Regions from separate parts of the Clostridium sulfidigenes genome, predicted to be linked through region 1. Evidence: riboswitches for the same ligand, from Rfam matches in the RefSeq annotation. Region 1 holds a riboswitch; each other region holds the start of a gene.
The links. A riboswitch is a leader RNA that binds a small molecule or an ion and turns the genes downstream of it on or off. The one in region 1 is predicted to bind S-adenosylmethionine.
Positions count from the first base shown of each region.

Region 2: another riboswitch for S-adenosylmethionine. It lies ahead of ACTNBA_RS12170 (Na+/H+ antiporter NhaC family protein); the one in region 1 lies ahead of metK (methionine adenosyltransferase).
Region 3: another riboswitch for S-adenosylmethionine. It lies ahead of ACTNBA_RS06835 (methionine ABC transporter ATP-binding protein); the one in region 1 lies ahead of metK (methionine adenosyltransferase).

Region 1 is NZ_JBQHQR010000002.1:389,909-395,654, reverse strand. It holds tRNA gene ACTNBA_RS03820 (tRNA-Val) at 1-71, shown strand, start outside; tRNA gene ACTNBA_RS03815 (tRNA-Thr) at 114-188, shown strand; tRNA gene ACTNBA_RS03810 (tRNA-Tyr) at 194-278, shown strand; tRNA gene ACTNBA_RS03805 (tRNA-Val) at 284-359, shown strand; tRNA gene ACTNBA_RS03800 (tRNA-Thr) at 401-475, shown strand; tRNA gene ACTNBA_RS03795 (tRNA-Tyr) at 481-565, shown strand; SAM riboswitch class I at 799-901, shown strand; gene metK (methionine adenosyltransferase) at 999-2,174, shown strand; gene recD2 (SF1B family DNA helicase RecD2) at 2,485-4,692, shown strand; gene ACTNBA_RS03780 (hypothetical protein) at 4,707-5,729, shown strand; gene ACTNBA_RS03775 (ComF family protein) at 5,702-5,746, shown strand, end outside.
Region 2 is NZ_JBQHQR010000010.1:1,539-7,284, reverse strand. It holds gene ACTNBA_RS12180 (phosphatase PAP2 family protein) at 232-918, opposite strand; gene ACTNBA_RS12175 (class I SAM-dependent methyltransferase) at 1,120-1,881, opposite strand; gene ACTNBA_RS12170 (Na+/H+ antiporter NhaC family protein) at 2,101-3,408, opposite strand; SAM riboswitch class I at 3,532-3,641, opposite strand; gene pdxR (MocR-like pyridoxine biosynthesis transcription factor PdxR) at 3,855-5,273, opposite strand; gene ACTNBA_RS12160 (pyridoxamine 5'-phosphate oxidase family protein) at 5,437-5,746, shown strand, end outside.
Region 3 is NZ_JBQHQR010000004.1:258,916-264,661, forward strand. It holds gene ACTNBA_RS06825 (MetQ/NlpA family ABC transporter substrate-binding protein) at 293-1,120, opposite strand; gene ACTNBA_RS06830 (methionine ABC transporter permease) at 1,169-1,819, opposite strand; gene ACTNBA_RS06835 (methionine ABC transporter ATP-binding protein) at 1,822-2,781, opposite strand; SAM riboswitch class I at 2,910-3,040, opposite strand; gene ACTNBA_RS06840 (hypothetical protein) at 3,114-3,503, opposite strand; gene ACTNBA_RS06845 (hypothetical protein) at 3,493-3,936, opposite strand; gene ACTNBA_RS06850 (hypothetical protein) at 3,958-4,683, opposite strand; gene ACTNBA_RS06855 (hypothetical protein) at 4,695-5,138, opposite strand; gene ACTNBA_RS06860 (hypothetical protein) at 5,125-5,562, opposite strand; gene ACTNBA_RS06865 (type IV pilus modification PilV family protein) at 5,549-5,746, opposite strand, start outside.

The DNA of each region.
Region 1 (5,746 bases):
CATAGCTCAGCTGGGAGAGCACCTGCCTTACAAGCAGGGGGTCACAGGTTCGATCCCTGTTGCGACCACCATAGTGAATTTAAATTCATTAAACTGCACAAATTATATAATATGCTGGCATGGCTCAACGGTAGAGCAGCTGATTTGTAATCAGCAGGTTGTAGGTTCGATTCCTATTGCCAGCTCCATAAGTGGAGGAGTTCCCGAGTGGCCAAAGGGGGCAGACTGTAAATCTGTTACGTTTCGTTTCGATGGTTCGAATCCGTCCTCCTCCACCATATAAGGTCGCATAGCTCAGCTGGGAGAGCACCTGCCTTACAAGCAGGGGGTCACAGGTTCGATCCCTGTTGCGACCACCATAATGAATTATAATTCATTAAATTTCAAAATTATATAATATGCTGGCATGGCTCAACGGTAGAGCAGCTGATTTGTAATCAGCAGGTTGTAGGTTCGATTCCTATTGCCAGCTCCATAAATGGAGGAGTTCCCGAGTGGCCAAAGGGGGCAGACTGTAAATCTGTTACGTTTCGTTTCGATGGTTCGAATCCGTCCTCCTCCACCATATAAGACACTAAGTTTACTTAGTGTCTTATTTTATTTTTAATAAAATATAAAATAAGAATTGAATAAGTATTTTATAATAATTGAATAAATCTTTTTATTAAGTTTAAAATATATTTAATGGCATATAGAAAGTTATTATAATGGTAAATATTAATTATTTATATTAATAGATAAGTGTGTTGACAGTTAAATTTCCCTATGCTATTATCTATGTATAAATTAATAATATAACTCTTATCAAGAGTGGTGGAGGGACAAAGGCCCAATGAAACCCAGCAACCGGCTATTAAAAGCAATGGTGCCAATTCCTGCAGTATTTTCTGCAAGATAAGAAAGTTTAGTTTGAAATATACTAACCTCTTCTTGTCTGATAAGAAGAGGTTTTAATTTTAAGTGTCGGTAATATTTAAATACTTAAGGAGGAAAATTCAATGAGAAGATTATTTACGTCAGAATCAGTAACTGAAGGACATCCAGATAAAATGTGTGATCAGATATCTGATTCAATACTAGATGCCATATTAGAAAAAGATCCCAATGCTAGGGTAGCTTGTGAAACTGCAACTACTACAGGAATGGTTCTTGTAATGGGAGAAATAAGTACAAACTGCTATGTAGACTTCCAAAAGGTTGTTAGAAATACAGTTGAAGAGATTGGATACAATAGAGCAAAATATGGATTTGATTGCAATACATGCTCAGTATTAACATCTATAGATGAGCAATCAGGTGATATTGCTATGGGAGTTGATGAAGCTTTAGAAAGTAAAGCAGGTCAAATGAACAATGATGAGGCTACGGGTGCTGGAGACCAAGGTATGATGTTCGGATTTGCTACAAATGAAACTGAAGAATATATGCCTCTTCCAATATCTATGGCTCATAAATTATCAAGAAGACTAGCAGAAGTAAGAAAAAATGGAACTTTATCTTACTTAAGACCAGATGGAAAAACTCAAGTAACTGTAGAGTATGAAGACAATAAGCCAGTTAGAATAGATACTATAGTAATTTCAACTCAGCATTGTCCAGATGTTACAAGAGAACAAATCGAGAAGGATTTAAAAGAGCATGTTATAGCTCCGATAGTACCTGCTGATTTATTAGATGCAAGCACAAAATACTATATAAATCCTACAGGTAGATTTGTTATTGGTGGACCTCAAGGAGACTCAGGTCTTACAGGTAGAAAAATAATAGTAGATACCTATGGTGGATCTGGTAGACATGGTGGTGGAGCTTTCTCAGGAAAAGACCCAACAAAGGTAGATAGATCTGCTGCTTATGCATCAAGATGGGTAGCTAAAAACCTAGTAGCTGCTGGTGTTGCTGATAAGCTAGAAATACAACTTGCATATGCTATTGGTGTTGCTAGACCAGTATCTATACAAATTGATACTTTTGGAACTGGAAAACTTTCAGAAGATAAGATAGTAGATATAGTTAATAAAGTTTTTGACTTAAGACCATCATCTATTATAAAAGAATTAGATTTAAGAAGACCTATATATAAACAAACTGCTGCTTATGGTCACTTTGGAAGAAATGACTTGAACCTACCATGGGAGCAATTAAATAAGGTTGAAGAAATAAAGAAATATATATAAGTAATTAAAGATATATATTTACCAATAAGAATCCACATTAACAATATGATTTGTTAGTGTGGATTTTTTAAGTAGATAATCCAAATCTATGATTTGGAATGAATCATTTACTCAGCGAAGGTACTGAGTGGAGTTTGGTTTAAAAGGTTATAATTAAGTGTATATGGTGTATGAGGTTTAACAAGGATAATTATTTTTACTTTAAACTGAGTCATATTACTAAATCTTATTATATTGTTAATATATATGAGATATAATTTGGTATAATAATAGTTATAGATAGATAATAATAGGTATTAGGAGAGATTTTATGATAACCATTGAAGGGATAGTTGAAACAGTTGTATTTAGAAATGATGATAATGGGTATACAATATGTAAACTAAGGTGTGATAAGGAAGTTGTCACCATTGTTGGCACAATACCATTTATAAATGAATCCCAAGAATATAGTGTTCAAGGGGAGTGGACTGTTCATCCTAAGTTTGGTAAGCAGTTTAAAATAGAAAGCATACATGAAATAATACCTACAACTACTAGTGGCATCGAAAAATATTTAGCTAGTGGAGTCATTGAAGGTATAGGAAAGGTTACAGCAAAAAAAATAGTAGAATTTTTTGGAGAAGATACAATAAAAATATTAGATAGTAATATAGAAAAGCTTGAAGAGATTCCTGGCATAGGTAAAAAGAGAATAAATACCATTATGAAATCTTATTTAGAGCAGAGGGTTACTAAGGATATTATTATTTTCTTTCAAAGTTACGGCATAACTGTTAATATGGCCATGAAGATTTACAAGAAGTTTGGAGTTAACTGCATAAATATAGTTAAGGATAATCCATATATATTAACAGAATACATAAGTGGAATTGGGTTTAGAACAGCGGATTCCATAGCTAAGAGCTTGGGCATAGAGAAGGACTCTCTATTTAGAATAAAAAGTGGAGTTATATATATAATTAATGAATTTTGTACTATAGGAAATACCTTTATACCTATGGATAGATTAAGGGATAAGGGAATGAAACTTCTGGAGATAAACAGTGAGAAATTTGATGAAGGAGTTTATGAGCTGATAATTGATGGAAAGATTAAGGTAGAGGTAGTAGATAATATAGATGCGGTATATAGTATGTCCTATCTTTATCTAGAGATGTCTGTAACACGTAAAATAGTAGAACTAGCCACTACTAATTATGATAAGTTAAGTTTAAATGTAAATGAGAAAATTAATGACTTTGAAAGTAAAGCAAATATTAAATTAGCCAATTCTCAAAAAGAAGCTATAGAGGGTGCTTTTTTTAATGGAATAGAGGTTATAACAGGGGGACCCGGAACAGGAAAGACAACAATTATAAATTGTATTGTAAGTATTTTTGAGAGTTTAGGACTTAAGGTATTTATGGCTGCACCTACAGGAAGAGCAGCAAAAAGGATGGCTGAAGCTACAGGTAGAGAAGCAAAAACTATCCATAGACTTTTGGAAATAGGAAGCTATAGTGAAGAAGAGGTAGATGAAATAGAAAATGAAACATCTGCCATAGAGTGTGATGTTTTAATAGTGGATGAAGCCTCTATGGTAGATATAAGTCTTATGAATGCTCTTTTAAAAGCAATGCAAGTGGGAACTAGACTAATAATAGTAGGAGATGTGGATCAGCTACCATCAGTGGGACCAGGAAATGTTCTTAGGGATATCATAGAAAGCGATGCAGTAAAAGTTGTAAGACTTAATGAGATATTTAGACAAGGTCAAGAAAGTATGATAGTACAAAATGCCCACTTAATAAATGAAGGCAAGATGCCTATTTTAAATACCAAAAATAGTGATTTCTATCTTGAAAGAGCTGCAGATAGTGAAGTGATGTTAGAAAAAATCATTGGATTAGTGAAAACGAGACTTCCTAAGTTTAATGTGGAATGGGATAGTGTTAGAGATATACAGGTATTATCACCTATGCGTAAGGGAATTATGGGAATAGATAATTTAAATATACAACTTCAGCAAGTGTTAAATCCTAAAAGTAAAGATAAGGATGAAGTTGAGATTAAAGATATGATTTTTAGAGTAGGAGATAAGGTTATGCAAATTAAAAATAACTATACTCTAAAGTGGAGCAAAAATAATTCCAGTGAAGAAGGTAAGGGTGTATTTAATGGAGATGTTGGGTATATAACAGAAATTAGTGAGGATGAGGATAAGATTACTGTATGCTTTGAAGATGATAAAATCGTAGAATATGAGGAAAGCGACTTAGATGAAATAACTTTAGCTTATGCAGTTACTATCCATAAGAGCCAAGGAAGTGAATTTCCTGTAGTTATTATGCCTATGTTTATGGGACCACCGCTACTGATGAACAGAAATTTGCTTTACACTGGAATAACCAGGGCTAAGAAGTTAGTTGTATTGGTAGGTAATTCTAAAGTGGTTGAATTTATGAAAGATAACAATAGAAGTTTTGAGAGATATTCAGGACTTAAATGGAGAATAAGAGAGATAATTCATATGTAGGTAGGAGCGATTTTATGTCATTTATAAAAACCAATAGAGAGATAGTGGAGGCATCAAAGAAATCTATAGAAGATACCATATTAGATGGTGCTAAAAAGAAGTTGCATAAAATAAATATAATTTCTGCATTAAATAATAAAAAACAAATTTTTAATAAGGTATTTAACTGGTGTTTTAAAGAAAGTAAAAAGATATTATATATAATAAATACAGATATAGAAGAGGTAAAGATATTAGGATTGATTAATAAAATTTTTATAAATTCTATTGAAGGTGAGAATGATATAGCATATACAGGTAAAGTTAATATATGTACCCACAGCAGAGCCTTATACTTAAAGGAGAAATTTGACTTTATTATATATGATGAAATAAATTCTAGGCCTATATATAGCAATGAATCTATAAATAAGCTAATGGAGTATCTATGTAATAACTATGGAACTATGATTAGTTATTCCACGGAACCAATTTTTCATAATGAGTTAATATTATATAATTTAAGAAAAGATAAACAAGTTCCTATTGCTGAACCTAGGGTTATGGTAACTAGAGTAAATATAGAAGAAGAAATACCTATGAGCGTATATGAATACCTAGAGTGGTCAATAAATACTAATAAGAAGGTTTTAATATATACTCCAGATGATGAGAGAACTCATAAGGTTTATAATTATCTTTCTAATATAGACCATAAGCTTACAAAAAATATATTTAAAGATATAACAGGAGAGAGTGACAAGAAGGAACTGTCTAAATTTTTACTAGCAGAGTATGGTATATTGGTTACTAATAATTATAATGAGAACTATTATGGAGTGCATCCTTTGAATATTATGATTTTTTTTGCAGATAATGATAACTTTAATTATAAGGATTTGGTTTATATATCTAGTAAGATAAATAGAAGATCTATGGCAGAGCGAGAAGAGGTTATTTTTCTTTGCAATAGTGAAACTGAGGATATGGATAGATGTAAAAATATTTTAAGGGAGTTAAATAAAAGAGCTTGGGAAGAGGGAGTTTTGAAATTATAAAACAGATAGTAGATAAT
Region 2 (5,746 bases), on a different contig from region 1:
TGAATTTCAAATAGAAAGTTGCCATTTAATTGAATTTACCTATACATTAAATTTCATTATATTTCCAGTTGTAACTTTAATATGGGAATTAATCACATGGATTTCTTTGATATATTGTGGTTATCCAGTACAAAATTAAAAATATGTTTACAAAAGAACAAGAAAAATGACACCATAAAAAGCCCCCTCTCAAACATAAGCCTGAGAGGGGACAATATCACAACTTCATAGTTATTGTGCCATACCCTTTTCATCATCTTTCTTTTTATTTTTAATAAATCCCTTTAGGTAGTTTTTATTGTAATATAAATATTCTATAATCTTATAAACTGCCTCCACTAAAACTAATCCAGCCAACAAATCTATAATCACATGTTGTTTTACAAATTGAGTTGAGATTATAATTAACCATCCAACTATATTAAATCCAATCTTATATTTTGTTGGCATATTTTTAAGCTTATTTATTCCCTTTAAAACTGAAAAAGTTGCTGCTACATGAATACTAGGAAAACAATTATAGGGGTTGTCCCTACTATATATAAACTTTACAAAATTGCATAGCAAATCATCATGGATTATTATTGGCCTTGGAACATAGGTTTGAAAATTTAGATAAATTATAAGACAAATACAATTAACTATATTTAAAGTCAAAAGTGAAATGAAATATCTTTCCTCATCACAATAACACATTATTATAAGTGAGATTATTAAATTTGGCATATACATCATATATGGAATAATGAATACACTTACAAAAGGAATTAAATCATCTATATCTGTATATACGGAATGTAATTTGGGATTTTGATAATTATTTATAAAAAAATAGCATATACTAATTATTCCTATGGAAAATATCCATAAATATGGTTTTATAGTCTTCACATTATATTTTTCTAGTAACCATTTCATAAATTTCACCTTCATACGAGAATATTATATATTAATATTATATTATTTGTAAATTTTTATCTACGTTAACATTTATAATTAATCAAAAATTTAAATATAATTTTTTATATCTACTACACAAAGCTATTACTTTTTCGTATTTGATCACTCCCTAAAGGAAAAATCCCTCAGACCGTAGTCTGAGGGAACATTAAGATACTTCTATTTAACAGCAACAGCTTCAAATGTAACGACTTGCTCAGAATTTGATGGATACTGACCAAATTTATAATCTGAAGAAATCACAATATTTTTAAATCCTATACTTTCAAGTATTAATCTAAACTCTTCTACTCCATACCATCTCAATGGGAAACGCTCTAATTCAGTTTGTAAAAGTACCCCTTCACGCCACTTTTCATATCTCCCATGGGAAATGGTATATTGATTTATATAGTCAACCTCTACAATTTTATTTTCTAATGTGATTATATCTCCATTAGTGCAGTCCCAAGTTTTTGTGGAAACTGTACCTGTTGAAATATCTGTTTGCAAAAATATATCAACAATTAGTCTACCACCATTAGACAAATGCCTATAAAAGTTTTGTAATGCTTTTATTGAATCTTCTCTATTATGTAGTAGAAGGAATGTTCCCGTTGGCACTATAATAGCATCATATTTTGTATCTTGTGAAAAAGACTCCATCTTACCTTTAAAAAGTTTAGGATTCAAACCTCTTTCTTTACAATTATGCTCACATATATTTAACATATCTTTTGAAATATCAAATGCATCCACATTTAATCCTTTTTCTAAAAGCGGAATTAATATACGCCCCGTTCCTGTTGCAGGTTCAAGAATAGGTCCTTTGCAAGACTCTAATCTATTCATGTAAAATTCTACATCTCCAAAAGAATGCCCTATAGGCTTATCCATATCATATACTTCTGAAGATAATCTACCATAATAACTTAACATCATTTATCACCTTTCTTCCTTGATTTATCATAAATACTTATTTGGGGACATACTATACAATGACCTTGTACTAATAATATTTTCGATTCCTTACTATAATTCAATGTCACCTCTAACTGCCCCGTTCTAATAAGTTAATCTTATTATAACAACAACCTTTAAAGAAAACTGTTCCTGTTTTGCTAAGTATTTATAATAAAATATGATTTCAAGTGAATAATGTTATAGCTTCTCTTTGATTTTTAGTTTTAAATAAGGTATAAATACAATTGCTATAAGGGCACTTATCCCCATTAAATATGGATAATAAAGATATTTCATTATGATAAATGGTGACAATTTAGCTAATGCTGATGCTGATAAAAGTTGTGCACCATAAGGAATAATTCCTTGGGACACACAAGAAAACATATCTAATATACCCGCTACTCTTTTAGGTTCAATATCATATTGATTAGATATATCTTTAGCTATAGGTCCTACAGTAACTATAGCTATAGTGTTGTTAGCTGTACATATATCAACTAAACTAACTAATGTGGCAATTCCAAATTCAGCTCCTATTTTACTGTTAACTCTTTTTGTAATAAATCCTAGTATAAACTCAATTCCTCCATTGAATTTTATAATTTCAACCATTCCACCAATTATCACTGAAATTATTACAAGCTCAGACATTCCCCCAATTCCTTTACCTATGGCCTGCAGTAGACCTATTATATCAAAGGCTCCCGTAAATATTCCTATGCTTCCTGCAAATAAGATTCCACCAACTAGCACCAATAGCACATTAACCCCTAAAAGTGCCGCAAGTAATACTCCTACATAAGGTAAAACTTTAACTAAACTATATGAATAATCCCCTACTACCTTAGAATCTTGCCCCAATGTTATAAAAGTAAATATTAAAGTTGTTATTATTGCTGCTGGCAATACAACTGTAAAATTCATTCTAAATTTATCTCTCATCTCACAGCCTTGAGTCCTTGTAGCTGCTATAGTTGTATCAGAAATCATAGAAAGGTTGTCCCCAAACATTGATCCACCAACAACAGCTCCAACCACTAAAGCTATAGGTATACCTGTCTTAGCCGCAATTCCAGTAGCTATAGGAACTAAGGCTACTATTGTTCCCATGGATGTACCTATAGATATTGCTATAAAACATGCAATTATAAAAACTCCAGCTACTAGTATGTTACTTGGTAAAAATGTTAGCCCTAAATTAACAGTAGATTCTACAGCTCCCATAGTTTTAGCAACCTCTGCAAAAGCCCCTGCCAATATAAATATCAGACACATTAAAATGATGTTTGGTTCTCCTGCTCCCTTGCAAAATACATCTAACTTTTTATCTAGTGATACTTTTCTATTCATAAATAATGCTACTAATGCTGCTAATAAAAATGGTACAGTTACAGGCATAGCATAAAAGTCCTTTGTAACTAATGATATCCCCATAAAAACTGCTATAAAAATAAATAATGGTAACAAAGCAATAGCACTGCCCTTTTTCAAGTTATCTTTCATTTTTTCCTCCTTAGTTAATTAATGTTTTAATTTTTTGTATAAGATTTAGTGATCTTAGGCATCTGAAAATAAAAAACTTCTTGCCTTACCTAAAAGATAATGCAAGAAGTTATGTTCTTCCAATTCTTATCTTCCAGGTTAATCCTGCTGGATTTAGCACCATAAAGTTTAAAATAACTACCTTTGGTTGCCGGGCTTCATAGGGCCAGTCCCTCTGCCTCTCTTGATAAGATACTATATTATATTTTTAAATTCTTTATAAGAATAGCATTGGTTTATTATTATGTCAATATAATTAATCAAAAGCATTTTTATCCATGTTTTATCAAATAAACCCTCAGTTTCTTTTTCTATTTATTTATGAATAACAGCCTTGCCATATTATATATTTAGTGTACCTTTATTTTACCTACCATGTCTTCCGAAATTTCACCATTGAATTTTCATTATGTTAATGTATTGAACCATGCAGTGTGTAGCAATGCGATACCTTCTCGTATCTGTTGTTCATTCAGTAAACTGTATCCTACAAATATAATGTTTCGGGGGCAATCATTCCTATCATTCCAAAATGGAATCATAGAATATACTTTGACTCCGACTTTTTCTGCCTGTTTAATAAGCCAATCTTGTTCTTCACCACCCGGGAACTCCAAAACGAAATGCACCCCTGACCCACGACCATGTAATATTACTTTTTTGCCAAACATTTTCGTCGCTTCCTGCATAAATATATCATGACACCTTTTGTAGGCGATGCACATTTTTCGAATATGACGCTCATAATTTCCCTCTCTCATATATGTAGCTAAAACACGTTGCGTTAACCATGATACAGGAGAACTATGAGAACAGAATAAACTATGATACCTCTTTAGCAAGCGTACTGGCAACACCATATAGTTCACCCTCAGAGAAGGGGAAAGAGACTTTGAAAAAGTTCCGATATAAATAGTACGATCTTCGGCATCTAAAGAGTGAAGTGCTGGCACTGGATTGGCATCATATCTGAGTTCGCTGTCATAATCATCCTCAATGATATAAGCATCGTTAACATTTGCCCAATTAAGGAGCTCCTTACGCTGAACAATTGACATTACAGTTCCATAAGGGAATTGATGGGAAGGTGTTACATAAGCAGCACATGCATTAGAGCAGTGAATTGATGAAAGGATAAGTCCATCTTTACTAGCTGGGATTGCATGCACATTATAATTGTTGTTTATAAATACATCCCTTGCTCCATTATATCCTGGTTCCTCCATTGCAATGATGTTATTTTCTTTACGCAGAAGAGTGCACAAAATATTTAAGGAATATTGTAGCCCACAACCGATGATAATTTGTTCCTTACTACAAACCATACCTCTTGATTTGTACAGGTGTCTTCCGATTTCTTCTCTTAAAAACAGATCACCCTGTTTATCTGGATAATGATTAACTACTTCCTTTTGCGATGATAGGAGAACTTGAGATGTGTATTTTCGCCATAGCTTGAAAGGAAATTGCTCATAAGGAAGTGTACCGTACTGAAAATCATATAGAATTACAGGTTTCTTCAGCTCTGATTTTTGGGTAGATAAGGCATTTATATCTTGCGGAACATAATTTTTCTCCGTAAATTCACTTGAAGTATCCATAACAAAAAATCCTGACCCATGTCTTGCTTGAATATATCCCTCCACTGCAAGCTGGGTATAAGCCTGACTAACAGTATTGCGTGCAATACCTAATGTTTGGGCTAGTGTACGAATACCTGGAAGCCGTTCTCCATGTTCAATATTTCCTTGTTCAATATCTTTTTTCACCTGATTATAAATTTGAAGATACATTGGATCGTTTGAATTTTCTTGAATATAAATCATATAATTATAACCATCCTTATACCAAAGTGTATCCTATATTATATCATATAAGTGTAACTTTTAACAGGTTCACTTCCATGCTATAATATGTTTAATTCTATATCAAGTACATATATATCTTGAATAGAAATCAAGTTTACATGATTAGGAGGATAATTAAGTTATGCAATATAGAATGAAGAAATTTCAATTAACGTTGGAGCAGATTGATGAGCTCCTTCATCGTGCGGATACCGGACGATTCGCTACTATCAATGAGAATGGTTATCCATATGTGGTTGCCATGCACTTTGTTTATTACAATAACAAAATTTATATGCATGGTCTACCAAAGGGACAAAAAATCGATAATATAAATAGAAACCCCAAAGTATGCTTTGAGGTTGATGAATTATTTGGTCTCTTGACTGACAATATCGAGAATGCCTGTGACACCGAGGCAGAGTACAATAGCGTCGTAATTCTTGGAAACG
Region 3 (5,746 bases), on a different contig from region 1:
CCCAATATATAATAGCCTTTGTTAATAAAATTATTATAACCTATTTAAAGCACTTTAATACCTTATGTAGTTATTAATATGCATACTAAATTTTAGTAATAAATTAATTACCTAATTTAATAATTATAATTACTTACATTTACATTAACAATGATATTTTATCAAAACTATGTATTCTTTGCAAACAAATTATACCTTCATATTAAGAAACTTGCAATAAAAGTTTAAATATATTATTAAAAATACATATTATATCCATATATTCATATCTATTATATACATTTTAATAGATTTAAAACCCAGGAATAATAGCTCCTTTATAATTATCTTCGATGTATTTTTTTACTTCTTCAGAAGTGGCTGCCTTTGTTAAAGCTTTTATTTTATCCTTTTCTTTATCTTCAGTTCTAACAGCAATGATATTAGCATATGGACTATCTGTGCCTTCAATTACTAAGGCATCTTTCAAAGGGTTAAGTCCTCCCTCTAAAGCATAATTAGTATTTATTACTGCTAATTCTACATCTTTTAGAACCCTTGGTAACTGTTCTGCATCTAGCTCTGTAATCTTAACATTTTTCGGATTTGATGTAATATCTTTTGCAGTTACTAGATCCCCCTCTGAAATTTCAATTACTCCATTTTTAGCTAAAAGTTTTAAAGCTCTTGCTCCATTAGATGGATCATTAGGAATTGCTATTTCCGCACCATCTTTAATAGCCCCTATATCATCTAATTTTTCTGAATATACTCCCATTGGTTCTAGGTGTACCTTTGTTGTATAAGAAAGATCATAAGATTTTTCCTTTACTGTAGCTTCTAAAAAAGGTACATGCTGAAAATAATTTGCATCTATTTCACCTTCTTCAAGGGCAGTATTAGGTAGTACATAATCTGAAAACTCTACTACTTCTACTTTATATCCTTCATTCTCCAATAGTGGCTTTATAGCATTTTCCACTATAGCTTTATGAGGCTCTGGAGATACTCCTATAGCTATAACCTTATCTTCACCCTTAGCCTCTGAGCCTGCTTTTCCCTTAGAACCACAGCCTACTAAAGTCACCCCTAAAGCTAATGTTAACGTTAAACTTAATAATTTCTTTACTGATTTTTTCATGTATATATTCCTCCTTGATTATAAATTTCTAAACTTAAATTTTGAATACTAGCTTAGTTTCTTATATATGTAGTTTCCTAAGCTTTGAATAAGTTGAACAAATATAATTAAAACTACCACTGTAAATATCATAATTGGAGTATTAAATCTATTATATCCATAGGTTATAGCTGCTGCTCCAAGACCGCCTCCACCAATAGATCCAGCCATGGCAGAATAGCCTATAATGCTTATAATAGTTAAAGTAAGACCTGACGCAATAGATGGTAATGCTTCTTTTATCATTATTTTAAATATTATTTGAGTCTTAGTAGCTCCTAAGGATTGAGCTGCTTCTATAACTCCTTTATCTACTTCTTTTAAAGAAGTTTCAATAATTCTTGCAACAAAAGGAGCTGCAGCTATAGTCAAAGGTACTATGGCCGCTGTAGTTCCTATGGATTTACCTACAATAACTCTAGTAACAGGAACTACTACCACCATCAATATTACGAAAGGTAAACTTCTTAAAATATTTATAACCCCATCTAATATTTTATATATATATTTATTTTCCATTGGACCTTCTTTGGTTGTTAGTATTAAAGCTATGGCTAAAACCATACCAATAATTACTGCAAAGATCGTAGATATCACTACCATTATTAAAGTTTCTATTAGTGCACTACTAAGGATCCCTATAATTGCTTCTGCTGTCATAACTATAACACCTCCCATTGGAATTTATTCTTTTCTAAGTAACTAGTAACAACTTCCTTCCACTGTTCATCAACTCTTATGACTAATGATCCCAATACATTTTCTCTAAATCTTTCTAACTTGCCCCACACAATAGAAAAATTTACATTCAAATCTCTAGCCATGTTGGTTATAAATGAATTTTCACTTTTATTTGCCGGAAAATATATCTTAATATTGACTCCATCTTGAAATAAAATTTCTTCTTCTTCTCCTAAGAATTTTCTTAGAGAATATCCTGGTCTTAAGAACAGTTCATCTACATTTCCTTCAGCTTTAACTTCTCCACCTTCTACAAGCACTATTCGCTGGCATATAGACTTTACTACTTCCATCTGATGGGTAACCATTACTATGGTAATCCCCATTTCTTTATTAATTTTAGATAACAGCTCTAATATATCCTTTGTAGTTTTAGGATCCAGTGCTGAGGTTGCTTCATCACAGAGTAATATTTTAGGTTCTAAAGCTAAAGCTCTTGCAATTGCTACTCTTTGCTTTTCTCCACCACTTAACTCTTTAGGCATAGACTTTATCTTGTGGGATAATCCAACAATTTTCAACAATTCTTCTACCTTTTTTTCTATATACTCTTTATCATATCCCCATAGTTGTAATGGTAATGCAACATTATTATATACATTAGACCTTTTAAGTAAGTTAAAATTTTGAAATATCATTCCAACATTTTTTCTAAACTCTCTAATATCTCTTTCTGTCATAGAGGAAACTTCTTTTCCCATAACTTTCAAACTACCTTCATCATAACCTTCTAGTCCATTTATACATCTTAACATGGTAGATTTTCCAGCTCCACTGTGACCTATGATTCCATATACTTGTCCCTCTTCTATGGTAAATGATACATTCTTTAGAACTTTTAAACTCTCAAAGCTCTTATTGATATGTGATACCTCTATCATCATCTAGCACCGTCCTTTACTGTAGATATCCTATTTACTTTAAATCTAGATTTAATTATTTTGGGTAAAAATAAAAGCACTAGAGAATAAATCTCTAGTGCATAAAACTTCATGCATGCCAATTCATTCTCTTATCTTCCAGCTCAAAAAAGCTGCAGGATTTAGCACCATGACGCACATATAAAGATATATGATTCAATATATATACACAGGTTGCTGGGTTTCAAAGGGCCAGTCCCTCCACCACTCGTGATAAGACAATATTTACTTTTACCTTGGCACTAATTATACATAACAATAAATAAATAGTCAACATAAAAATACTAAAATTTTTAGATTTTTTTGAATACAAGAATAAAGGTGCAAATATCTTCTTCCACCACCAAAGAGTTAATTTCTTTTATTTCATCCATCTTACCTAAATCACTAAGTAAATTTTTAAAAGTAGTAAAATCCCCCTTACACTTGATAGTTACTTCACCCCAAGAGTCATAAACAACAATGTTATTTAAAGAAATATCATTATAACTTCTTAATCTATTTAAAAATTCTCCAAGTTTAAACTCTTCCTTTTTATTTTCTTCTACAAGGTTACTTACAACTAAATTTCTATGATTTTTAGCATTATTTAAATTTATTTGTGTTTTACCATAGGCTATTAAGAGTATTATAGTTGCTATAACTATAGTAATATTAATTAACTTATATTTTCTAGTATCCATTAATCTTTACCTTAGCTGTAAAATATAGCTCTTCCTTCTCTTGAAGAATAGATGAAACTTCAACTATTGAAAACTTTTCTTCTAAAATTTTAATACACATTGAATAATCTTCCTTATCTTTAATCTTTATATTAAATCCTATATTATTATCATCTATATTCATAGAATTTATCTCAAGCTCTTCCTTTGAAATTATTTCATAAATATAGTTATATGCAAAGGTTGTAATACTTTTTCTGTCATTATTTAATTCTATGTTTTTGTTATATTGCACTTTACCTACAATATTTAATCTCTTATAATGATTCCCTAATATTCCCATGGAAATAATTATAAATAATATAGAGAAATATATCAAAGTCCTTATTATATTTTTCTTATAGATATACCTTAAACTCTCTATATACCATTGAGGATAATATCCTTCTTTCATTGTCTCCCTCCCTTTCATAAATTAAGAATTTACAGGAAAACTCCTTTTCATCTCATATAAATTAGCAATCTTAACCTTTTCCCTTTTCTCATTTGTAATGATGTAAATTCCCTTATTATTATGTTCTTCTCCACTAATCTCTCTCAAAAATGCTAAGATTTCTATATTTACATTTTCTTTACTTCCATTTATAACTCTATTTGCTCTTATAGTTCCATTTTCTACTTCAATGATATAAACATACTTATTTTTATATATTATTAAAGTGAATTCTCCATTTTTTATCTTTTTGTTGTATTTATTTGTATATAACTGTTGTATAGGTATTACAAAGTTTATATTTGCTCCTAAAAACAATTCTCGATTCATTAAAAGTGAATCCTTTACATTTATGCAGTATATGGCTACCTCTAATTTTCCTCTTTTATTCCTAATAATTTCATAGTTAAATATTATATTTTCTATATCATAAAAAATTTTTATTACTTGATTTTTAACAATTAAATCTAGTTTATTTTTATTTACTTTAGGCACAAAAATATTATGTACAAATATCTCTTCTCCCTCTAAAATTATGTCCAAATTAAGCTTTCTTAAATTTTCCTCAACTGCTACATCAGTGTCTTTATAATTTTTCTTACAGCAATATGTGCAGTAAAAATTCTTATCCTTTTTTAAATCTTTAATCTTTTCTTTTACAAACTTTATTTCTTCTTCACTTATTTCAATCGTACACCTTTTCTTCATAACTCTCCCTTCTACTGTACTAAATTCCCCTTAAAAATATATTTAATTTTGCTACCATTAATATCTATAACGAACCTATAAACTCTATTTAATCCATTGATTTGAAAATACTTATTACTTAAATCATAGGTTATATAACTATTATCATAGGTGATTAGTTTTTCACCAGCCTTCCTTTCAAAGTATTTATCTGGAGTATCTGCATTTATAGTTTCTATATTATCTAGTACATAACTATTAAAACTAGCTATTAAGTGCTCCTTATAGCTATGGTCCTTATTTTCTTTCAAGTTATATTCCACATAATTTTTAATATAAGAATTTCTATTTATAAAGGATTTCATAGAATAACATATAGTTAGGGAAATAATCATTCCTACAATTACCACATAAGTTAATATCCATCCCCTATGAATTTTTCTATACTTGCTTAACCCTGTTTTATATTTTACCAATTGCTCTCTCTCCACTAATTCCTTTATTCGTAACTATTTTAATGAATAGAACCTTACCATTTTGCCTAACTTTAAATTCTCTCACATCATATAAAAGAGGCTGATTGGTGTGGCCTACTCCATGTTTATTCTTGAAAAAAAACCTAAGTTCATTCCCATCTAAAGAAACATAACTTTCTCCTACAGATGTAGGTATAATTATATCCCCCTCTTTTAAAAAACATCCTTCACCTCTATAATTAACATAATTCTCTATATACATAAGTGCTTCATAAATCCCTGTAATTTCACTAGAATAATACACTCGTTCCTTATAGCTTTTCATCCAAATACTATAACTGCTAATAATAACTGTAATTATTAAGGAGGAAATGCTTAAAGCCGCTATTAATTCTAATATAGTAACACCTTTAGCTTTTCTCATAATTACCCTTGTAAAATACATAATTTATTTCCTTTCCATCTTGAAACCTATATAAAACCTCTATTTTTATAATTTCTTTACCAGTTTCTTCAGTTCCCGTTAAAATTATAATTGGGTATTGTTTTACTTCATCATTTATAATATATTTTATATTTATACTACCTATAGCTTCTTCTGATAAATC